3 regions of the Paenarthrobacter sp. RAF54_2 genome follow, and region 3 is predicted to be linked to each of the others. Evidence: predicted binding sites of a transcription regulator. Region 3 holds the regulator's gene; each other region holds the start of a gene.

The links. Region 3 encodes LexA, which represses DNA repair genes until DNA is damaged. Its sites were predicted from a motif close to TCGAACANNTGTTCGA; they were not measured.
Positions count from the first base shown of each region.
Region 1: AB4Y87_RS13525 (shikimate dehydrogenase) is a predicted target of LexA. The motif match lies at 5,929-5,944, and genes of this name have one in related genera.
Region 2: AB4Y87_RS11295 (LysM peptidoglycan-binding domain-containing protein) is a predicted target of LexA. The motif match lies at 6,009-6,024, and genes of this name have one in related genera.

Region 1 covers NZ_JBFRDV010000012.1:50,967-59,030, reverse strand. Annotated here, with positions in the region: gene AB4Y87_RS13550 (hypothetical protein) at 1-168, opposite strand, end outside; gene AB4Y87_RS13545 (FG-GAP repeat domain-containing protein) at 442-3,183, shown strand; gene AB4Y87_RS13540 (antitoxin MazE-like protein) at 3,204-3,413, shown strand; gene AB4Y87_RS13535 (MFS transporter) at 3,541-4,863, opposite strand; gene AB4Y87_RS13530 (IclR family transcriptional regulator) at 5,066-5,836, shown strand; gene AB4Y87_RS13525 (shikimate dehydrogenase) at 6,040-6,954, shown strand; gene AB4Y87_RS13520 (bifunctional sugar phosphate isomerase/epimerase/4-hydroxyphenylpyruvate dioxygenase family protein) at 6,954-8,064, shown strand, end outside.
Region 2 covers NZ_JBFRDV010000009.1:74,916-82,979, reverse strand. Annotated here, with positions in the region: gene AB4Y87_RS11340 (immunity protein Imm33 domain-containing protein) at 1-202, shown strand, start outside; gene AB4Y87_RS11335 (hypothetical protein) at 374-592, shown strand; gene AB4Y87_RS11330 (Imm10 family immunity protein) at 759-1,103, opposite strand; gene AB4Y87_RS11325 (hypothetical protein) at 1,249-1,731, shown strand; gene AB4Y87_RS11320 (DUF4262 domain-containing protein) at 1,791-2,249, opposite strand; gene AB4Y87_RS11315 (DUF2971 domain-containing protein) at 2,545-4,041, opposite strand; gene AB4Y87_RS11310 (hypothetical protein) at 4,417-4,728, shown strand; gene AB4Y87_RS11305 (hypothetical protein) at 4,917-5,132, opposite strand; gene AB4Y87_RS11300 (hypothetical protein) at 5,457-5,768, opposite strand; gene AB4Y87_RS11295 (LysM peptidoglycan-binding domain-containing protein) at 6,288-6,662, shown strand; gene AB4Y87_RS11290 (hypothetical protein) at 6,841-7,302, opposite strand; gene AB4Y87_RS11285 (DUF2750 domain-containing protein) at 7,447-7,797, shown strand.
Region 3 covers NZ_JBFRDV010000019.1:75,846-83,909, reverse strand. Annotated here, with positions in the region: gene hisH (imidazole glycerol phosphate synthase subunit HisH) at 1-435, opposite strand, end outside; gene hisB (imidazoleglycerol-phosphate dehydratase HisB) at 432-1,058, opposite strand; gene AB4Y87_RS18790 (histidinol-phosphate transaminase) at 1,105-2,223, opposite strand; gene AB4Y87_RS18785 (LysM peptidoglycan-binding domain-containing protein) at 2,301-2,660, opposite strand; gene lexA (transcriptional repressor LexA) at 3,016-3,759, shown strand; gene AB4Y87_RS18775 (ATP-dependent DNA helicase) at 3,769-5,826, opposite strand; gene hflX (GTPase HflX) at 5,819-7,381, opposite strand; gene AB4Y87_RS18765 (class I SAM-dependent methyltransferase) at 7,879-8,064, shown strand, end outside.

The DNA.
Region 1 (8,064 bases), on a different contig from region 3:
GATCCAGACGACGCCGATTCCCGGTGCTGTTTCCTGGACCCGTCCGCGGCGGATGACCACGTCATCGTAAGCGGGACCAACGGACATGCGGGCCTCGATCTCGTCTCCGCGGTGGAGCTGGCTGAGAGCGCGTATACGTGTTGTGTGAGTGGTGACTTCCTTCAGCATGGTGTCCTCCTGAACTGGAGCTGGTGCCTGCACTTGCCGGCTATTCCAGTGTGGCGGTGCATTGTTGCCGGAGTATTTCGGCGTGGTTAGGGTCCGGTTAGCATTCCGGGATGCTTGCGTTTCGGGTAACCCCCGACGTCGGAACGCGCCATGGGCGGCAGGACTCGCCCACGGTTGGCGCGCACCTCCAGAGACCCCTGCCGGCTCGGCTGTAGCCTGATCACGGTTCTTGAGACTCACAGGAACCACAGACTCCGTCCCCGGGGAGATTCAATGGGTTTTTTGCGGCGCGCAATCGCGGTGTCCACAGGCCTGGTGGTTTTCACCACCGGCCTGTTTTTCGTCCAGGCCCCTGCTTCGGCAGTGCCGGAACCCACACCCGATAATCCGAACGTACGGTTCTTCGAGGGGACACCGCATTCGGAGCACGTCTTCGAGACGCCGCCCGGACAGGCCCCGTCCAGCAGTGGCGAGATCACCGACGTCGAATCCCTTCTCGGCGCGGGCGCAGCAGCAGCCGGTCCCAATGGCGATATCCGGGTCCGTTTGGTGACGGCCAAACTGGCCGATAACACCAACCCAATCTCCATGTCAGGGGCCGAGCAGACGGTCGCGGCCACCAGCAGCTACTGGAAAGCCATGACGGACAACAAGCTGTCCATGACTGTGGACAGCAAGGTCTCCGGGTTCCAATCCAAAGCCAAGTCGACTGACAGTTACAGCACCATCATGTCCATCATCACCAGCGAGTTGAAGTGGACAGCCAGCCCGTACACGGCACTGGTGATCTTCATTCCGACGTCCACGCTTTCCGGGAACGCCCTGGGCGTGGGCTACAGCAGTGGCAGCTACAGCGGGCGGGTGCTGATGCCGCAAATCAGCAACTTCTCCAACAACGTCATGAGCCATGAATTCGGGCACGTCATCGGACTGATGCACGCCGACGCGTTGCAGTGCTACAGTGGCGCGTCCGACGTCGGGGTGGATAGCACCGGGCGGTTCACGGATAGCTCCTGCTACATCCGAGAATACGGGGACACCACGGACCTCATGGGCGCGGCGCAGTACGCCCAGCCGGTGGTGAGCTCCAGCTTCTGGGACTACGCGGGGCTGGGCCGCGGCGACGAAATTCGGGATGTCGGGGTGGCCACAGGCGTCAAAAGCTACACGCTGAAGCCGTGGGGAGGCACCGACGCGCAGAGGGCCATCAAGTTCACGGACCCCGTCAGCGGGGAAGCCTATTATTTGGAGCTGAGAGAGCCTGCGGGGTACGACAGTTATCTCGGGGAGCAGGGCAGGCCCCCTGGCAACAGGGGCGTCAAGATCGTCCAACGCGGCGGCGCCACGATCGCCTCATCGCTGATTCTCATGCCATCTACCATCCCGTTCCAGGAACAGTACTACGCCAAGAACCACGCCTGGCAAGCCGGCAGCACCTTCACCACATATACGGGCACCCAGGTTACGATCAACTCCGTCTCCACAACCTCGGCGACTGTCACCATCAACGCCGATCCCAAACTCAAGGCGCGCATGCGCTTCTCCGCAGGCGACTTTGACGGCGACAAACTGGCGGACGTCATCTCGCGCGAGGCCGACGGTTCCCTGCTGCTCTTCAGTGGCCTCCCGGGAAACCGGCTGGATGATCCGGTGCAGATCGGCTCGGGCTGGGGCATTTTCAACGCCGTACTTGGAACGTCGGACTTCAATGGTGACGGCTTCGCGGACATCCTGGCCCGGACCAGCGACGGCGCACTCTGGCTTTATCCCGGCAACGGCAAGGGCGGTTTCCTCACCCGGAGCCAGATCGGTTTTGGTTGGCAGGGCTTCACCCAGTTGGTCGCGGCGGGGGACTTCAACGCGGATGGCCGGAGTGACCTGATTGCTGCCGGCTCTGATGGCCGCCTGTGGTTGTACCCAGGCAATGGCACGGGTGGTTTCCTCGCCCAAACGCAGATCGGCCAGGGCTGGGATTCCTTCAATGGTCTGGCAGCCTCAGGTTCATTCGGCGGCGGCGCCCCGGGTCTGCTTGCCCGGGCCAGCGACGGCACCCTCTACGTCTACCCCGGCGACGGCAAGGGCGGCTTCCTGCCGCGTGCCGCCGTCGGAACTGGTTGGAACGGGGTAGGTGACATCGTTGGCGGCCGGGATTTCACGGGCGACAAGCGCGTGGACGTCCTGACCGCAGCAGCGGGCGGGGGCATGACCCTCTATCCGGGCGACGGCAGTGGCTTCGCGGATCGGCTGGCGATCGGGACCGGCTGGAACCAGTTCCTTCAGGTGTGGGAAGCGGGCGATTTCGACGGCGATACTGTCGCCGACATCCTGGCGCGCGCAACCGACGGCGCATTGTGGCTTTACCCGGGCAACGGATCCGGCAGTTTCCTTCCGCGTGTTCAAGTCGGGTGGGGCTGGGGCCAGTTCACGTCTGTGTTGAGTGCGGGAGATTTCGACGGCGATTCGCACCCCGATCTTGTGGCCAGGGCTTCCGATGGGACACTGTGGCTTTACCCGACCGACGGCACGGGACAGTTCCTTGCACGTAAACAAATTGGCACCGGATGGCAGGGCTTCGAGCAGTTGCTGGCCCCGGGCGATTTCACGGGCGACGGAAAGCCGGACATCGTTGGCCAGTCCGGCGATGGTGTGCTGTGGGTCTACCCCGGCAACGGCTCCGGAGGCTTTCTTGCGCGCAAGCAGATCGGCACCGGGTGGGACGTGTTTAACCTGGTCCTTCAGGCCGGTGACTTCAACGGCGACGGAAGGGAAGACCTCGTTGGCCGTTCCGGTGATGGCGGACTCTGGCTCTACCCGGGGAACGGCGCTGGCGGCTTCCTTACACGCTCCTACCTCGGTTCAGGATGGAACATGTTCTCCAGCATCGCTGCCCTCGGCAACGGGTTTACCGGTACTGGCGACCCCTCCGTGGTGGGAGTTGCAGGGGACGGAACGCTGCTGATGTACTCCGGAACGGGTGCTGGGAAGTTCAAACCGGTGGCGCTGAACCCGCGGTAGTTACTCCGTGGCACGTAACAATGGAGTATGGGAGTCCAGGAGAGGGTCAATTCACATCGAACCAAATGCGGGAGCGGGGGTGTCGCATGGTGCAAATCTGGGTGCCGGATGTGAAGGCGGCCAATTTCGAAATCGAGGCGTGTAGGCGGGCCGCGGCGGTTGCTGAGGGTGATCGGCACTCTGACGATCAGGCGTTCATCGAATCTGTCTCCGCGTCCTGGGACGAATGAATCTTGGCGAGCTCTGTTGCAGCTGGTTGCGAACTCACGGGAGACAGCGAAAAGCCCGGAATGTCAAAGGACATTCCGGGCTTTTCCGTTGCCCGCGCCAAATAAGTGCAGGTGCCGCTGCGGCGACTTACTCGCTCAGGCCGAGTTCCGCCGTCGGGACCTTTGCTGACTCGCGTGCCGTCATGGCTGAGACCGCCGCGATCACGCAGATGACTGCAGTGAAGATGGAGATCTGCACCCAGCCGCCAGGCTTGGTGCCACCGAGCGCGGTGACGATGGTCGGAGCAAAGCCTGCCATGAGGAAGCCGAGCTGCGTACCGATTGCCAAACCGGAGAAGCGGACCTTGGTGCTGAACATTTCACCGTAGAAGGACGGCCACACGGCGTTGGCGGCTGCATACCCGAAGGAGAAGAACACCACGGAGACCAGGAACATGAGCGGGACGACTCCCGATTCCAAAGTCAGCAGGAACACCGGAGTCATGATGGCGCTGGCGATGGCGCCGTAGATGAAGACGGGCTTGCGGCCCATCTTGTCAGCGAGCATGCCGAACAGCGGCTGTGTACCGAGGGCCACAATGTTGGCTACTACAACGAGCCACAAGGTGATGGTGCCGCTGACGTGGGCCACGTCCTGGGCGTACTTGATGGCCAGAGTTCCAAATACGGTACTCACGGCGGCGATGAAGGCGCAGCACACCACGCGGAGGACGTCGCGCCAGTGCAGCTTGAGGAGGTCGGCGATGGGCAGCTTGGCGATCTGGTTGTTCTTCTTGGCCTCTGCGAATGCCGGCGGCTCGTGCAGGGTGCGTCGGATGAAGAACGCCACGATGACTACTACGGCACTGAGCCAGAACGGGATGCGCCAGCCAATGCCGTACTTGATCTCGTCCGGGAGCGCGAGTACTGGAATGAAGACGAGCGCTGCCAAAATCTGGCCGCCTTGGGTGCCGGTCAGTGTCCACGAGGTGAAGAACGAGCGGCGGTTGTCCGGAGCGTGCTCCAGCGTCATTGACGAGGCACCGGCCTGCTCACCGGCAGCCGAAAGACCTTGGGCAAGGCGGGCAAGTACCAGCAGGACGGGAGCCCACCAGCCAATGGTCTTGAAGTCCGGGAGGCAGCCGATCACGAAAGTCGCGGCACCCATCAGGACCAGTGTGAACATGAGGACCTTCTGCCGGCCGATCCTGTCGCCGAAGTGGCCCAGGATGACAGCGCCCACAGGGCGGGCAACGTAGGCGAAGCCGAACGTTGCGAAGGACATGATGGATGCGTTGGTGTCTGCGTCCGGGAAGAACACGTGGGGGAAGATCAGGGCTGCGGCGGAGCCGAAGATGAAGAAGTCGTAGTACTCCACTGCGCTTCCCAGGAAGCTGGCGAGTGCCGCCTTCTTGGGTGTTCCTGCTGGGGTAACTTTGCCTGGCGTCGCTGACGGCATTGTGTGGCTCATGGGTGTTCCTTCTGTGACGACGATGTCGCGGGTCTGGCTTCTGCGGGAAGACCAGAGCGAGGTGCGGCCGGATCAATCCCAAAGTAACCACATGGTGAGAGCTACTTGTGCAATACAGCAATAGTGGCCGTGACTGGGGTCACTTGTCAAGACTTGTCCCCACGATCTAGAAATAGCTCTCACGATGTGAGAGCATCTAAGCATGAGTGTGAAAGAGGACACAAAGACCGACATGGTCGGCAAGGCCCTGGGCCTGTTGGTATTGCTGGGAAATGAGCCCAAGGGTGCGAGTGCCGCGGATCTGGCCCGGAGTGCGGGACTTCCGTTCAGCACCACCTACCGGCTGCTCGGCTCGCTGACGCGCGATGGATTCGTGGACTACGAGCCGGACGGCCGTCGATATCACCTGGGATTGCGGGTCTTCCAGCTGGGCCAGCGGGTGTCCAACCACCATGGCTTCGCAGCAACGGCACTTCCCGTACTCCAGCGCGTCACCGAGAAGACCGAGGAGGCAACCATCCTCTCCGTGCGCGACGGCAACCATCATCTGACAGTCAATAAGGTGGACGGCCCCAAGACCTTCCGTGTCACCAGCGATCCCGGTCATTTGGGCGCGCTGCACACGACGTCCGTGGGCAAGGCGATCGTCGCTTTTGAGAACGACGCCGAACGCGAACGACTGCTCGAAGAGTTGCCTTTGGAGCCTCTCACTGAGCGCTCCATTACCGACCGGGCTGCATTCCGGGCGGAGATTGAGCAGGTGCGCCGGCAGGGCTACGCGGTGATGGATGAAGAAAACGAGATCGGCATGCGCGCCGTCGCGGTGCCGGTCCTCAATTCCCAGGGCCACGCCTTTGCGTCTCTTGCCACGGCCGTGCCGGTTTTTCGTCTCACCATGGACGAACTCATCGCCCACGTACCCACGTTGCAGGAGGCCGCGGCTGAACTCGCGGCCCGCCTGCCCCAGCGCTAACCCAACTGGGGGACAGGACATGTCGCTATGAGCCCCCAGTGGGGCGTTATCTGTCCCCATAGTTGGGTGAGGGGAGTGCAAATGTTCGCGATAAGAACAAGCGTGCGGAATATGAACACTTGTAGTAATCTAAATAGCACCCGGCCTGGCGACGCCCGAAAAGCGCCAACAGCCCGGGGTGCTGAAGTCAAAGGAGCTTTAGGATGAGCAATCGAGCCGAGTCCGTTCTGGTGGGCCTCATGGGCGAAGGGGTCATGCCCTCGCTCACGCCACCCATGCACGAACGCGAAGCCGACGTGCAGGGCCTTCGCTTGCTGTACCGCCCCATCGACCTGCTGGACCTGGCCTTGCCGGCCACCGCCGTCGGGGATCTCCTCACCGCAGCCCACCGCATGGGCTTCAATGGCCTGAACATCACGCACCCGTGCAAGCAGCTGGTGCTGGAGCATCTTGACGAAATTTCCGACGACGCCCGTCGCCTGGGTGCCGTCAATACAGTTCTGATTCAGGATGGTCGGTTTATCGGCCACAACACTGACTTCTCGGGTTTCGGCGCGGCCCTCACCAGCGGACTCCCTGATGCCAAGCTCGATCACGTGGTCCAGCTTGGTGCTGGCGGTGCCGGGTCCGCCGTCGCCTACGCGTTGCTTAAGGCCGGGGTCGGCGTGCTGGACCTCGTGGACATGGATGCAGCCCGCGCAGCCGATCGTGCCGAGGAACTAGGCGGACTTTTCCCGGCGGCCACAGTCACGCCGCGCACTCCCACTGACTTGCCGCAGATCATGCCGCTCGCGGATGGCCTGGTGCACTGCACCCCCATTGGTATGGCCGCCCATCCGGGACTGCCCCTGGACATCGACCTCCTGGAACCGCGGCACTGGGTCGCCGACATCGTCTATCGCCCCATCGAGACGCAGCTGGTCCGCGAGGCGCGCGCCAAGGGTTGCGACGTCCTCGACGGCGGCAGGATGGCAGTCGGTCAGGCGGCCGACGCTTTCCAGCTCTTCACAGGACGAGACGCCGATCGCGACCGCATGCGGGCACACTTCCTGGAGCTGATCGCCGTGGAAGATGCCGCAGCCTCACTGGCCCCTGAGCTGACGAAGGCGGGCCACTGATGCGAACCGGAATCGCCACCGTATGCCTCTCCGGCACACTGAAAGAGAAGATGCAGGCCTGCGCAATCGCGGGGTTTGACGGCATCGAAATCTTCGAGCAGGACCTCGTCACCTCGCCGCTCAGCCCTGAAGACGTACGGAAAATGGCCGCCGATCTCGGCTTGGGTCTGGACCTGTACCAGCCGTTCCGCGATTTCGACGGCGTCACTCCGGAGCTGCTCAAAACCAACCTTCGCAGGGCGGAGGCGAAATTCAATCTGATGGAACGCCTGGGCATGGACACCATCCTGGTCTGCTCCAACGTGGCGACGGCAACCATTGATGACGACGAACTTCGTGCCTCCCAACTGGCAGAGCTTGCTGAACTGGCGGGGGACCACGGCGTCAAAGTTGCCTACGAAGCATTGGCCTGGGGCAAGTACGTCAACGATTACGAGCACGCGTATCGCTTGGTCGAGATGGTTGACCACCCCAACTTGGGCACGTGTCTGGACTCCTTCCACATCCTTTCCCGCGACTGGGACACCGCGCCGATCGAGGACATCAACGCGGAGAAAATCTTCTTCGTCCAGGTGGCCGACGCCCCTAAACTTTCCATGGACGTCCTTTCCTGGAGCCGCCACTACCGCGTTTTCCCTGGCGAGGGTCAGTTCGAGCTTGCCAAGTTCATGGGCCACGTGGTCCGCGCCGGCTATACGGGTCCGGTTTCGCTGGAAGTTTTCAACGATGTCTTCCGCCAGTCCGATGTCGAGCGGACAGCCGTGGACGCCATGCGTTCCCTGATCTGGCTGGAGGAGCAGAGCGCCAAGTGGCTCGAAAGCACCTCCGCGGATTCCGCAGCCGGCAATGGAAGCGCCTCCCGGCGTCGTTATCCCATGGAACTGGCCACGCTGCCCAAGGTGAACGAACCCGCTGGCTTCAACTTCGCCGAGGTCAAGGCTGACGACACCGCCCAGCTGGAGAAGCTCCTGGGCCAGCTCGGGTTCGAGTTTGAGGGCCGCCACCGCACTAAGGACGTCCAGCTCTGGACCATGGGCCAGGCGCGCGTGATCATCAACGAGCAAGCTGCACAGCATGCCGAACCGGCTATTGCCGCCCTAGGGTTCGACG
Region 2 (8,064 bases), on a different contig from region 3:
GGCTGGGACCAGTGGCTGGTTCATCTGGCGCGGTGAAGACCTCGGAACGGCGGATGACTTCTTTGTTCCGTTGCACGTCGAGCATCTGACGACACGGTGTCCTGAAGTCGTTCCCTATCTCGCTTTGCCCGCGGGTTGGCGATTCCTCTTGGCACCTGGCTACGAAGATGTCTGGTTTGATGAGTCGTTGTTGAATGTTTGAGGGAAGCTGACCCGGACGGCTGAATCTCCCGTTCGGGATTCGCGTCCGGTCAGGGATCCTTCACCGAACGCCCATGACTTACCTTCCTCCGCCTCCCTGGCTGAAGCTCGGTAGCAATGGGATGGCTAGGATTACTTCACGTCTTCGTAGCCGAAGTTTTGGAAGTGAACTATGCAGCTGGAATTTGATCCTGAGGTACCTGTCGCGGAAGTCAGGCTGACGCTGTCCGTAGATGAGCTTGAAATTTTTTGGTCGTCTCTGCGTGAGACATCGGAAGCTCTCGACGAAAATGAGTTTCATACTCGTGTCGGCTTTCATCGGCAGGAGGTGCGCCGACTGCAGGGTGATCTAGCACGAGCGATGAACACTCTTCCCGATGTGCCAGAGTAAAAGACCCTGGCCATTTCGAGAGCATGGATAGGTTGAATCCGGTTAGAAGGGCTGCCTGTCTGGCCGGGGTCCCCAGATTCCCACTGGGTCAAAGCCAACTCCATAATCCGGTGGACCTACGTCAGTAAGCCGATCGGCTTATGGCCGCTCTGAAGGGATCCAGTCGTCAATTAAGCACCGGCGGATTGCTGTCTCGGCCAAAAACGGACTGGAGCCCCCTCACCAATTCATGTACTTGATCGGCATCAAGATCAAGTGACAGCTCCAACTCTGGTGATTCAAGTCCCAATTTTTGGGCGCCATCCTCCATGAAGACCACGTGCAGTCTGCCCTCCTCGACGAGGGCAGACGAAAGGCACCCATAGGCGCAGGCGCCGTTGGTCAAGGTCACGCAGTAGGAGCCCATGCCTAGGGCCACATCCTGCTCATCGGGATCCAGCGAACGCTGGAATTCCAACTGCCATGCCGGGGCAAGATCCTGATCGGCAAGCACGACGGCTTCGAAGCCCATCTCTTCATCGCGAAAGTGACTAACGGCCCTAACTGTCATCATGGGCAACACGAAATCACCTATGTCCTCCCAAACCAAACTCGTCCGGTAAAGGATCGGCCTACGGAGCCAAAGTCAGCTGACGCTTCCATCGTAGAATCGCGATGTGGACGATAAGAAGCCGTTGTTATTGCGGGAAGCCATAGAGCTGGAGCGTCCAGGGGCTCTTTCCGCGTCGCGCGAAGCGTTGCTTGAACGCTGGCACTCCCTTCCGCCAGACAAAGGAACCGCACTCAGACTGGCATTTATCGAGTGGTGGGCTTGCAGCGAACCCGCTTTCCTGACCGGCCTACCTGACTACGACTACGACCTGTCCCTGTTCCCCGAGCTGGCTGCCTTCCTCACATCCGATGCCGAGATTGACACAACGGTTCGGTTTGTCTTGGGTTGGATGTCGAAGTCGTTCCCTTGGTGTTGCGGATGTGGTCCGTCGCCCTGGGAGTCGGTGGGTGAAAAGCTGTGGTCCGAGTTCGAGGCAAGCGGCGATCTGGACCTATCGGAGTTCGCGGATGATAGCGAGTATGGCGTTTACTTCACCCACATATATGCCTCAACTCAGCAGAAACGGTTGTCCGACGCTGGTGACTAATGCTGCCCGTTAGAGGATCCTTTACCGGGCAGCGTTGCGATCACGCGAGAAACAAGAAATTACTTGAAGGATTCGGGTACTGGACCCAGGAGAGGTTGTGCATCCGCAGGGTTGCGGTAGGTCGACTCCCAGGGCAATCGTCCGGTGGAGTCACTCCAAATTGCTTGTAGGGCCTTTACTTGGCCGTAAACTTCTGCCACCGCTGTCAGTCCCGCGATGTTTTCCACCGCGATGAAAGCGATGGGAGCTGGAGGTTCGGTGAGGTCTGTGGTGATGCTTCCTGGGATGAAGCGTTTACCTGCTTTTACCTCTTCACCCATGAGGTTCAGGAAGGCTTGGGCTACCTCGAACGGCAGGCCCTCCATAACGATCTCCGGATGCTTTAGGGCTGTAAGGCCAACGGTGTAGGAAAAGGCAGCCTGATCACCCGCGCCGACATGACGTACCGCCCACCCGTGCTCTTCGATCAACGACAGCAGTTGATTGAAGACGGGGTCATTGCTGTCCTTAAGTTTCACGGACTCAATCTAGCAACGCCGTGAAGCTCTGTCGCCAATCGTCAGCACTGTCCATCCTTTGCACGCCCGGATGGGCATCCCTGACCGTTCACTTCTTTTCGCTGCGACTCTTCCGCTGTGCCAGGTAGGTTGACTAAGCAAATATCATTCAAACAGACCGATAAGAGCCAGCGGCCGCGACCTCCGGCGCGCTTGTGCGATACGTTCAGCGTGAGTGTCGCGGGAGGTATACGATACTCCGCCGTCCTGAATCATCCTGAGCTTGCCTATGTGGCTGCACCCGGACGTCCTGCTGTCATCCCCTGAACGGCTGCACTGACTTCTCGACTTTCTCGCTGGCTTCGTCGTAGTGGTTCTGTTTCAACAAGCCCTCGACGGTGCGGACGATGCTGGCATCGGCGATAGGTGAACACCACACGCCCTTCAACGGGAGTAGGTCGTCCTTAATCTCGGAAGCAGTCATGACGTGAAGGACAGGGACGATTGATTTCCGGCCATGCTCGTAGTGAATAGGGTCGAAGTCCTCACTGAAATTGGTGGATATCCACCGCACCTCCCGTTCGTCCTGGAACGCCTCATGTTTCATCACGGATGCAAGGATGACCGCCTGCTTCCGAAGTTCGCTAACTACCGGCGAAACGTTGCTTTTGCCTGCTGCCAAGATGTCCGTAACAGCACTCTCGATGAACTCGTTAGCCAGCCGCCGTTTCTGGCTGTCCTTGTACTCGACCCGATACCAGCCACTGATGGGCGGAATACCGTTAGGGGCATGATCGTCGTGGCTTGTCTCCTCTACTTCCAGTCCGTCAGCAGACAACTCGACTGCAGTATCGATGCCTATGGCGAAACCATCACCATCGGCATAGTTTCTCCACAGTGTTAGGCTGTCTGGCTTTGCCGAGGCTGATATCAAATAAACCTCATTGATGATGTCGCTGAAATAGTCCTCATCGAGAACCTCACGCAGAACGGCGTTTACGGCCTCCCACTGGTCAGCGTCGTGACCATGGGAAGGAGCTTTCTTATGTGTTTTCCAGTGAGCTTCCTGTAAGAATTCGAACCCGTGCCTGATCTCCGTTGCATCATTGAGGTGTGCAGGATTGGAAGCCCATAGGCACTTGTTTCTGAGGATGGACATCAACGCATAGCCGTTGGTGTAGTGCCATACCGGACGGTTCCAGCGATAACGCAAACTCTCCGTTGTCGTCAAGAACTCCTGCGTTTTCCTGGCATAGCCAGCAAGCGCAGCGTTCCTTGCTAGTCTCCCAATGTCCCCCACGATGGCTGCCGCAAAGGGCTCAAACAACTTCTGCTGTTTTAGCTGAAGGTCACCGAACAGTCCCCATACCCCTTTCCCACCTACCGGTTGAGGAAGGTCGATGGTCACAGCCTTACGCATGGCTTCAACGGCAGCGGCTACACCAGGGCTTGGATAGATGTCGCTCAGGTTGCTCGTCATTCGTCGGAGTGCGTCAGTGATGCCAGAGGTAGCTATCTGTCTGGCCGCGTAATCCTGCACCCATGGTTGGGACACGAGGCGATGCATGCGTTCCAGTTGCTCCTGGTTGACGTTCAAACGCTCAACATCGATGCTATGACGTGCCCCTTCAGGCTCGTCCCCAGTAGCCTCATCCGCCTGTCTAAGGATGTCATCGAGGGCTACCACATGCTCGCCTCGCTTAGAGGTAGTTTTCCCCTCCGCGTCCTCTGCCTCTTCGGTGGGTTCGCCTTCGGAGGGGTCGTGCTCGCCTGGCTCAGGGGCTACGTTCTCACTGCTCTCGTCCTCACTCACGGCTCAATTGTTCCATCGCCCCCCTGGGACCCTCCAACGGCCCTCGGGTGCTACCTGATAGAAGTGTCCGGTAGAGGATCCTCTACCGGGCGCTAGGAATTTGCTGCGGGCCCAGTGCAGCAGACCTACGGTCAAGTTGGCATATTATCCTCAAGTAGCCGCGTAGGATTTGGGCTTCTGACTAGGCTAGCTTTGATGGGGCTCTCGGCACAGCAGGGGCTGTATCAGTCGGAACACCGCCGATCAGACCTTCGATATGTAATGGACAGTGGGATAAATATGTCGTCAGAAGGTGGATTGATCGATGGTCCCACCGCGTTCATTTTGTGGCGATGGCGCTACCGGTTTACGACGATATCGCTTGCCATCTGCCTAGTGACTCTGATTATGAACAACTCCGGCATGCCGCAGTCCTGGTTCACCAACACCATGGTCGCCTGTATGGCGGCCAGTGTCATCCCTGTCATCGTGCTCATCAATTGGTGTGCCGTCCGGGAGCGCGCGGAGAAGCGGGCAGGGTATACGACTCTTAGGACGAGTCGTAACGAGCTGATGCAGCGGGATCCATACCTGGGCAGGGTCATTCGCCTGGCGGGCGCAACACCCTTGGAGCGTCAACGTTTCCTCCAGATAATTGCAGATACAAAAGCGCAGATGACCGCTGAAGCCACCACCCGCAAACCATGAGCTGATCCATCCTGCGCAACTCTGTCACGATGTCGCCAGGAAACGCGCTGGTGAGCAATCAGTGGCGGAGCGTCGAGCAACGTCCACCCTCAGCACGACAACACGTAGACGAATCGGTAGCGCCCGGTAAAGGATCCCCATTCGGGCCAGTGAGGCTCCCGGTGGACCACCGCCTTACGGACGTTGTTCTAAGGCGCCTGCTGCTTCTCCGCTTCGGCTTTAGTTCGTTCCAAGATCTCGGCGAAGTGCCGGCGCTCGAGATAGTCCGCGTGGGCTAGTCGGATGATGCGGCCCATATAAGGATCTCGTTGCATTATTTTCTTGTTCCCAAGGCGGATGGTTGTGTAGCCAGCCCTTTTCTCAGCATCCTCCCTGAATCCCGCCCAGTTGATAAGAACGACCAAGACAAATCCTGAGACGAGCAGCAGACCTATCAGCAGATCAGTAAACAAAGACTGGGGGACACCAGCAGCGCTTAGATAAGCAATCGACAAACTAACAACTACTAAGACGGCCGTGGCGCGGTGGCGCCACGTGTCACTTGAAAAGCAGTTCTGCAAGTGATCAAACCACTACGAGATCCCGTGTTTACCAAGTCGCAGCTCCATATTCGCCCAAGCAGTCTCCAGCTCTCATCGTGCCACGCCCGTAGGTGGTCCTGGGCGATGCCGGACGCCCGACGAGGGATGCCCTTGCGGGCAGCCGACTCCATGCAGACTTCGCCCCGGTCATCGTCGCAAGATCCAGTCCACGGGGTAGCCGAGTTCCTCGAGGGTTAGAAGCAGTGGTTCGGGAGGAACCGCAAAGACGAAGAGTTCAAAGCCGCCGCCGCGGATGTGGATCCGCTTAGAGAACAATCCACGAGTAGTGAAGACCTCGATTACCTGTTCCCTGCGGAAGGGCCATGGCCCGAAGATGCGCCCAAGACCGAACCGAAAGCGAAAGTTGAGATCCTCCTCCGTTGCGGTTAGTTCGACGAGCGGCGTCGTGGCGCGGATTGTCCGGTACTCGATGCCGACATTTATGCGATAAGGCTTCATAGGCCTGCATCATCCCCCGAGTTGGCTGAGTGGTTTCACCAAAAGTTACTGCCTGGGTGCGCAGAAGTCTCTAATACCGGCGCCCCCATGCGCCCGGTAAGGGTTCCCCTTGCGGGCTGCGCCATGCGATAAATAGCGTCGCAAAAAGACCGCCATTTATCGCCAAAAGTCATAGGAATGGCAGAGCCTGAAGCGGCTGTAGGTGAAGGGTTGGTTTAGTCTGAGTGAGCCGTGCCGGGCACGACTAAACGTTCGGATCTGTAGCAGAGCAACTTAGGGGATGATTTGGGGGCTTACATGCGTGGGGGCAAACTGGGAGCTTGGAAAATAGGGAGCGCCGGGCTTCTCGCGGCGTCGGCGATGTTGCTGACATCATGTTCCTATTCGGAGCCGTCGCCGTCCCCCACTACCTCCAGTGCGTCCCCTGTAGCAGCGGCAGCGGCGGCTGTTGCATCCAGTTCCAGTGCACCCACCCCTGATGTGGCTGGCACGGTGGGGCTGAGCTCTTACAAACTGCCAGTGACGTACACGACTGTCGCAGGGGACACCTGGGCATCCATCGCGAAAGCATTTGAGCTCAAAGAAGCCAGCCTCAAAGCATTCCAGGCGAATCCGGTGGACGCAGAGCCAGCGGTGGGAACTGTCGTGGACCTGCGAGGGGTCGACTACCTGCGCGCAGGAGCGGCCGGCGGTTATCAAAAGGACGCATCGGGCCGCCCAGATATCTATACCGTTGTTGAAGGAGACAACCCAGGGGCCGTAGCGGCACGCTTTGGAATACCAGTTCGGCAGTTGGTAACGGATAACAAGCTTCCCGGAATGTGGTCATTGTCCCCAGAAGCCACTGCATCCTTCACGCCCGGCATGAAACTCAAGCTGCAAAACCCCTCCTAGGAACCTCCGATAGATCTTTAGCCAGAGTAAGTGGCACCGCACAAACCAGTGTAGTTTCGGGTTCCTGATTGCAGATTCCTCGATACGCCCGTAGACGATCCCTTAGCGGGATGCGTGGGTTCGCAATGCCGTCAGACAAAGTTGGCTGCAGAGGAAGCTAGGAACAGTTGCACACCGTCTACCACACAGTCAGTGCTTGGCGGGCTGCGTCCATGATCTCGGTGCCAATGGCGTCCCGTTTTTGTGGCATGTCGTCCCAGTCATCCATGAGAGCAACCAAATGATTCAGTTCCGGGGGCTGCCCCAGCACCAGCCAACCCTTCCCGAAGACCAGACCTACACCCGTGCGCGGCGCCAAAGTCCCGCCAACAATTTCACTCAGCCAGCTTCGAACCAAGATACGGCGGGCAACACCATCGTCCTCAAATGGCTTTCCCAGTTCCTTCCTGGCTTGGATCCATAAGTCCCTGGCTCCCCGCGGATCATTTGGTGAGTATCCGGCCAATTCCCGGAGCGCCGGGGAATCGTAGCCACCGACGAGCAAACTTGCCGCGACATCCGGATATTGTTCGCTGGGTAGCAAGCCAACCTGATCCTGGAGAAACAGGAGTCTCACGCTCTCAGTTTCCTCGCCGCTCATGAGCAAATCATAGTGGCAGAGTTGCCATTCTTGAGCCCGCCATCGTGTCCGCAGGAGAATCCCTCAAGGGGATACTTGCGCCTGCTCTTGTGTTTGGGGAATCTTTTACGGACCCGGTTCAGGGCAGTGATTTAGGCTGTGGGTGTGAGTATCAGCGCGGCCCAGGCGAGCCGCTTTTATCAAGAGGTCATCCTGCACCAGCAAGTGTGGGGAATCCGCGATTCACATGGTTTCCCTACACCCCCCAATGGAGATGGCGAACGCAGCATGCCGTTCTGGTCGCTCCGAAGCAGAGCTGAGAAAGTGACCAGCAGCATTCCGGCGTATCGAGCCTTCGAAGCAGAGGCAATCCCCCTTACCGTGTGGCGCACACAGTGGATTGATGCACTCGAACGAGATGGCATTCTCGTGGGACTTAACTGGTCTGGCGTTCGCGCAACGGGCTATGACATTCAGCCGCTTGAGGTCCGGGCTCGACTCGAGGCCAGCGAATAGGGCCCACAAAGCCATGTGCAACTGTCCGGTAAAGGATCCTTATCCGGGCGCTTGGAGTTGGGCGGAGTCCCCGATCGCTCCCGTAGAGCGGTGGTCCTCCAGGACCTGGCCTGGCTCGAACAGGCAACCACCCTCACCAAACTACGGGCAGGACACGCACTTACCGGGTATACGCATCTTGGGCAGGTTCGACCTGAGTATATGTGGCGCAATCGAAGAAATGAAGTGGGCTCCTATGGAGCCGTCACGCCATGTCCGGCCAAGGAT
Region 3 (8,064 bases):
ACCCATGTGAGGAACCACAGGGGCGGGAAGGAGTTCAACCTTGCCCGGCCATTCGGCCATGCCCTCGGACTCGGTGCCGTGCTCGACTCCGGCTTCGAAGAGCACCTGCAGCCCAACGCAGATTGCCAGGACAGGCCGCCCACCTGCGACGCGGCGGCCGATCATGCGGATGGCATCGACGGCCTTGAGTTCCTTCATTACCGTTTCAAAGGCGCCGACGCCGGGGACCAGCAGCCCGTCGGCATTCAGCACATCCTCAGGCTTGGAGCTGAGAACCACTTCGGCGCCCGCACGCTCAAGGGCGCGAACAGCTGAACGGACGTTGCCCGAACCGTAGTCCAGCACGGTAACCGTGGGCTTACCTTCAGGGGACTCCGGCTTGAGGTTAGCCGAAGCGTCAGTAACCGCACCGTCCTTCAGGATTTGCCCGCTCATAGCGCCCCCTTGGTGGATGGAATGCCCTCGACACGGGGATCCGACTCCACTGCCGAGCGAAGAGCCCGCGCGAAGGCTTTGAACTGGGCCTCGACGATGTGGTGCGGATCGCGGCCTGCAAGGACGTTCATGTGCAGGCAGATACCGGCGTGCAACGTGATGGCTTCAAAGACGTGACGGGTCAGCGAACCCGTGAAGTGGCCACCGATGAGGTGGTACTCCTGCCCCGCGGGTTCTCCTCCGTGCACCAGATATGGGCGCCCCGAAACATCCACGACAGCGTGCGCCAAGGCTTCGTCCAATGGAACCGTAGCTTCGCCAAAGCGGCGGATTCCGGCTTTGTTGCCCAAGGCAGTACGCAAGACCTCACCAAAAGTAATGGCCACATCCTCCACGGTGTGGTGGGCATCGATGTGGGTGTCACCCGTGGCCTTGACGGTCATGTCGATCAGGGAGTGCTTGCACAACGCCGTCAGCATGTGGTCATAGAAGGGAACCGTGGTGCTGATGTCCGAGACACCGGTGCCATCCAGGTTGATCTCCACCAGGACGGAGGATTCGCTGGTGGTGCGCTCCATGCGCGCAGTGCGGTCAGCGGACGGCTTGGCGCCGGTTTCGCTCATTGGGACGTCCTTATACACGAAGAATGGGGTGGGTCTATTGACAAGTTTAGTTGGGCTGGGACGCAGGGCTGTCCAGAAGGGCTTCCAAGGCCTCAAGGAAGGCCGTTGTTTCCTTTTCTGTTCCTGCAGTCACCCGCAAGTGTCCGGGAATGCCGACGTCGCGGATCAGGACGCCCGCATCCAGCAAGCCCTGCCAGATCGCATGTGGGTTCGAAAGCCCACCGAAGAACACATAGTTCGAGTCCGAAGCCGCCGGCTTGAGTCCCATTCGGAGGAGCTCGGTCACAATCCGGTCCCGTTGGACCTTGATGTCCTCGACGTCGGCCATGAGCGCTTCGCGGTGGTTGAGGGCAGCCAGGGCCGTGGCTTGCGTGACCGCTGAGAGGTGGTAAGGCAGCCGGACGAGCCTGATGGCGTCAGCAACCTCAGGTGCGGCAGCCATGTAGCCCAGGCGCGCACCTGCCAGGGCAAAGGCCTTGCTCATGGTGCGCGAGACGATCAAACGCTCCCGCCCGGGAAGCAGCGTCAGCGCGCTGGGCGTGTTCTCGTGCGCGAACTCGTGGTAGGCCTCATCCACGATGACGATAGCCTGGCTGGCCTCGCCGGCTTCATACACGGCTTCGACCACATCCAGGCCGAGACCCGTTCCCGTGGGGTTGTTCGGAGAGCACAGGAACACGATATTCGCGCCAGTCTCCTTCACCTGGGCAGCAGCGGAAGCCGCATCCAGGCCATAGTCATCAGCTCGCACTCCACGGACGTACTCAGTGTCCGTGCCACTGGCGAGCAGCGGGTACATGGAATACGTGGGAGGGAAGCCCAATGCCTTGCGCCCCGGACCTCCGAAGGCCTGCAGAATCTGCTGCAGGACCTCGTTGGAGCCGTTGGCCGCCCAGATGTTGTCCGCGGAAAGCCCGTGACCGAGGTAATCGGCGAGGGATTCACGAAGTTCGGTGAACTCGCGGTCAGGGTATCGGTTCAGGCCCATGGCCGCGGCCGCAACGGCCTCGGTAATGGCCGCTTGCACATCGGCCGGCACGCCATGGGTGTTCTCGTTGACGTTGAGCAAAATGGGGACATCAAGCTGCGGCGCGCCATAGGGGCTCAGTCCACGCAGGTTGGTCCGGAGGGGAAGTCGGTCAAGTCGCTCAAGCTGGTCACTCACCAAGACAGTTTAAGGTGCCGGTGCGACTGCAGAGTAACTGTGACGCCAGGGACGCCCACTCACGGCCGTCTGGCTACTCAATTGGCGGGAACGAACAGTTGCTGGCCGGGTTGGATGCGTCCTCCGCGGAGATCGTTCAACTGGATGATTTCTGCGATGACATCACGCGGGTCCCGCTCCGGCGCGGCCGCACCGGCGATGCCCCACAGTGACTGCCCGGGCTGGACAGTAACCGTGACGGCCACCGGCGGCTGCAGTTGGGACTGGGAATCCGAAGCCTTGGCCGGAGAGTTGATGAAGCCGGCAAGGCTCAGCAGCGCGGCAAGCAGCAGCATGGCGGGGATGCCGAAGAACACGATCCTGCCGCGCCGGGTAAGCCGGAGACGCGTAGGCGCCGGGGTGTTGCGGAATTCGTGGAACGTAGAGATTGCGGACATGAGCTGAGCCCTTCTGAGCGATTGCCTGCATCGGATGCCCGTTGCCGGCTGCCAATTCCTTGTGTTCGTTGGACCCGCCTCGGATATTCGAACACTTTCTTCGAACATCCGAGCCAGGTTCAACTTTTATAGAACACATATTCGAACCTTGCTATGACATTTTTAGCACTTATCAACGAACGGTGTCGAGACTCGCTAGAACGAATGTTTGATAAACGCCTGTGCCTGGCCTAGGTTTGAGTGAAGAAACAGGCACTGTTTCAGTGGAACAGGAGGGTCTGACATTTTTTCAGATCCAACATCCCCGGGCACACTTCAGACCGTGACCGGGCGGAACAGAAGGGCATTGGCGAACATGGCAGCGAAAGCCACCGGCGGCGGGGTACCCCTGCGGAGCCAGCAGCCTCAAAAGAGTCCCAAAAGCCTGACTGTCCGGCAGAAGAAAATCCTGGAAACTATCCAGCGGTCCGTCAATGACAACGGCTATCCGCCCAGCATGCGCGAAATTGGTGACACCGTTGGTCTGGCGAGCCTGTCCAGCGTCACCCATCAGCTCTCCCAGTTGGAGAAGCTCGGCTACCTGCGCAGAGATCCCAAGCGCCCCCGCGCCATGGAAGTCCTCATGCCTTTGACCCTTGACGGCGGGACAATTCCCGGAGTCGAAGCAGCTACCACACTGCGTAGCGCAGGTGGACTCGCCGTGACGGAGTTGGCCAGTGCCAGCGACACCGCCATGGTGCCCCTGGTGGGACGCATCGCGGCCGGTGGCCCCATCCTCGCAGACCAGACTATTGAGGACGTCCTGCCCCTGCCCCGGCAACTGGTGGGCCACGGCGAACTGTTCATGCTGAAGGTCGCTGGTGACTCAATGATCGACGCCGCAATTTGTGACGGTGACTGGGTAGTTGTCCGGCGCCAGAATGACGCCATCAACGGTGACATCGTGGCAGCACTCCTGGATGACGAAGCCACGGTAAAAACCTTCCGCCAGCGGGACGGCCACACGTGGCTGCTCCCCCAGAACACGCAGTACGAACCGATACTGGGAGACCAAGCCACCATTATGGGCAAGGTCGTTTCGGTCCTGCGCTCCCTCTAAGGCGTTCGCCTACGTTTTCTTCCCGCTCAAGCGTTCCAGGACGCCGCGCACAACATTACGATCCGTCGTTGCCCAGAAGGGTGGCAAAGCGGCACGCAGGAACCCGCCGTACCTTTCGGTGGATAGCCGTGAGTCCAGGACGGCGACCACGCCTTTATCGCCGGTAGAACGGATGAGGCGTCCTGCTCCCTGAGCCAGACGAATTGCCGCGTGCGTAGCTGACACCGCCATGAACCCGTTGCCCCCAGATTGCGCAACGGCCCGCGAGCGAGCAGTCATCAGCGGATCATCGGGCCGGGGGAACGGAATGCGGTCAATCACCACAAGGCGGCATGAACCGCCAGGGACGTCGACGCCCTGCCACAGGGACATGGTGCCGAAGAGGCAGGTGTCCGGTTCATCGGCAAACTGCTTCACCAGTGCTGCCATAGTGGATTCGCCCTGGCAGAGGATGTCCACATCCAGACGTGGGCGCATCGCCTCTGCGGCTTCCTCGGCCGCCCGACGTGAGGAGAACAGGCACAGTGCTCCCCCGCCGGATGCACGGATGAGGTCTTCTAGCTCATCGAGGGCTTCAGGAGAAGTGCCCCTGCCGGGCTTGGGCAGGTGCTTGGCCACGTAAAGGACGCCCTGCTTCGGATAATCAAAAGGCGATCCGACGTCCAACCCAGTCCAGCTCGGTGCACCCTCTCCAATCAGCCCCAGGCCACCGGCGGCAGGCTCAAAGGCGGATCCAATAGCGAGCGTGGCAGAAGTAAGCACCACTGTGTGCCCTGCGAAAAGGCCTTCCCGCAGCCGGCCGGCAACGCTAAGCGGAGCGATGTTGATCAGTGCGGGAGCGGTCTCATCCGGCGGGGAGTACCCCTGCTGGGGATCGAAGGTGCTGTTCCTGGAGAACCACACCACTTCGCGGTTCTCCTTGGCTGCGAGCATCCGCTCGCACAGTTCCAGAATGAGCATGAGCCGTGAGCGCGCAAGCTGCCGGCCGCCGTCGACCGCGTTTGAAGAGTCAGTCTTCGAGTCAGACAACGCAGCGCGTGTGGCATCACGCAGTTGGTCCAGGCAGTCCAGTTGTTCGTCGTTGAGCCCGTTGGGCAGCAGTCCGTTGGGGACTCCGGCAATGGCCATGTCCAGTCGGTCGGCTGCCGCGTTCAGGGCGTCTACGGTAATGGCGGTGTGCTTACGCGCGCTCGAAGCCGCAGCATGCACCATTGCTACGGACAGCTGGCCCGTGACGGCCCCCGTGACCCTGTCCTGCAGCTCATGAGCTTCATCAACCACAACGACGTCGTACTCGGGCAGTACAGCAAGCCCTTCGAAGGCACTGACGGCAAGCATGGCATGGTTGGTGACCACGACGTCCGCCTCAGCCGCCCGGGCCCGCGCCTGCTCGCTGAAGCATTCCTCAGCGAGCGGGCACTTTTGCGCTCCGAGGCACTCCATGGACGTCACGGAGACCTGCCTCCAGGCGCGGTCGGTAACGCCCGGCATCAGTTCATCGCGGTCGCCCGTGGCCGTCTTTTCGGCCCATTCACGGAGCCGGATGACTTCCTTGCCCAATTGCGACGACGGGCCGCCAACCGCTGCTGCGAAATGCGGCACGCTGGTGTCCTCACCCAGGGAAAAAAGTTGGCCCTCTGACGGTTCTTCACTGGGGAAGCCACCCTCCAGCTTTTGCAGGCAAACATAGTTTGCCCGGCCCTTGACGAGCGCCACGTTCACGGGACGCTCGAGGGCCGGGCTTATCGTCTCCAACAGCCGGGGCAGGTCCCGGCCCACAATCTGTGTTTGCAGGGCCAAGGTAGCGGTGGACACAAGCGTCGGTTTGTCGCTGTCCATGGAATGGGCGATCAACGGAATCAGGTAAGCCAAGGACTTACCCGTTCCCGTTCCGGCCTGGACCAGCAGATGTTCACCGGACTCGATGGCCCTGGTGACTTGCCTTGCCATCTCGTGCTGGCCTGAACGGCTTTGACCGCCCATCCCGTCAACAGCTTTGTCCAACAGCTCGAGGGTGAACTTCTCCCCCACTGACTCGACGACGTCCGCCGCGACCTTCTCAACCATTGCTGACGAATGACTCCAGCTCGGCGGCCAATCCTTCACGAACCATGGCCACCACGCGGGTTCCGTTTTCCTCGTGCTCGAGGCTCAGGATTTCCGAATCGGAGTTGTGCAGCTTGTTGACCATGTCACCACGGTCATACGGGATGAGGACCTCGAGGCGGACTCCCGGCCGGGGAATCGACCGGCTGATCTCTTCCAGGAGTTCAGGTATGCCCTGGCCCGTGCGGGTGGAAACCACGGCGTGCCGCGGCTCTTTCTGCTTCAGGCGTTCCACGACGAAAGGATCCGCTACGTCCACCTTGTTCAGGACGATGATTTCCGGAACCTTGCGGGCGTCAACCTCGGTGAACACAGCACGCACCGCCGCGATTTGCCCTTCCGGGTCCGGGTGGGAGGCATCCACGACATGCAGGATCAGGTCTGCGTCCGCTACTTCTTCCAGTGTGGAGCGGAAGGCTTCCACCAGCTGCGTAGGCAGCGAGCGGACGAATCCAACGGTGTCAGCCAGCGTGTAGCCGATGCCATCCGGGGTCTGTGCCTTCCTGACGGTCGGGTCCAGGGTGGCGAACAGGGCGTTTTCCACCAGCACCCCAGCATCGGTCAGCCGGTTCAGGAGCGAAGACTTTCCAGCGTTGGTATAGCCGGCGATTGCGACCGAGGGTACGGCATTACGACGGCGGTTGGCCCGCTTGGTCTCGCGCGCCGGCTTCATCGCGGCGATCTCCCGACGCAGCTTGGCCATGCGCGTCCGGATCCTTCGGCGGTCAAGCTCGATCTTTGTTTCACCTGGACCACGCGAACCCATACCGGCACCGGCTCCACCCACTTGGCCACCGGCCTGGCGGGACATGGAGTCACCCCAACCACGAAGCCTGGGAAGCAGGTACTCCAGCTGTGCGAGTTCAACCTGTGCCTTACCTTCGCGACTCTTGGCATGCTGCGCGAAGATATCCAGGATCAGCGTGGTCCTGTCCACCACCTTGACCTTGACGATGTCCTCAAGTCCGCGTCGCTGCGAGGGGGAAAGCTCGGTGTCGACCACCACGGTATCGGCGCCAGTGGCGGCCACGATGTCCTTGAGTTCCTGGGCCTTGCCCGATCCGAGGAACGTGCCGGGGTCCGGCTTTGTGCGCCGCTGAACCAGGCCGTCTAGGACCTCGGATCCTGCTGTCTCTGCCAATGCTGCGAGTTCGCGAAGCGAATTCTCGGCGTCAGCCAAAGTGCCTTCTGTCCACAGGCCAGCCAGGACAACGCGCTCCAGGCGCAGCTGCCGGTACTCAACCTCTGTGACGTCTTCGAGTTCGGTGGAAAGGCCCGCGGTGCGGCGGAGCGCACGTCGGTCCGCCAGGTCTTCCTGGTCGCCGTCGTAAATGCTGTGTTCGTGGTCAAGCGTGGAGATCGCTTGTGCCCTGCCGAAAACACCTTTGGCATCATTGTCATCGGATGCCTGTGCGGGTACATCCTTGGAAAGAATCCGGTCAATGACGGCCTGGATTTGTTCAGGACTCATGTCCTGGGCGTCGGAATCGGATCCGGAGTGCTTCTGGGTGGTCATGGTCTCCTTAGACTGTTCGGCATATCCAGAATAGTGCTGTTTTGCGTCCAATGGGACGGTATTCGCGGTGGGCTGACGAGCTTCGGCCATATAGGGCCTCCTGTGGTGCTTGGATCGAGCGGGTTGGTCCGCGGGAGGTCCTGTCCTGCAGGAGAATTCATCGCCAAACCCATAAACCAAGAGCTAACAGCAGATGGCAGGGCCACTGCTTTCGCGACAGCTGGGGTGGGACATGTTCTACTGAGCAACGGCGATCAACCAACAACGGGCGATTGCGGAGTCTGCCGGACGGAACCTGCGGGCGGAATGGCCATGAGCTGGGCTGATACGCCAAGCGGGCCTGCATCGCGGGCAGGTGCCTTGCCGACGTGAAAGGGTCGGCTCGGGCTGATTACTCAAAGATCAAGAACATGCCTTCCACATTAGCAGCACTGTCAAACTGTCCCGGCCCGAGGGCAGTTTCCCAAGCCGCCGATAGCCAACTAATCTGGCAAATTATGGAGTCTGCACACTATTTCAGCGCCCAACCGGCCGGTCCGTTCACCCGCAAGCCCCTCACTGTGGAACTGGCTGGAGCTACCCGTCATGTGCAGACGTCGTCGGGCATCTTCAGCCCCGACGGTGTGGACAAGGGCACCAAGGTACTTTTGGCCGAGGTTCCACCGCCTTCGCCCCGGGGCAAC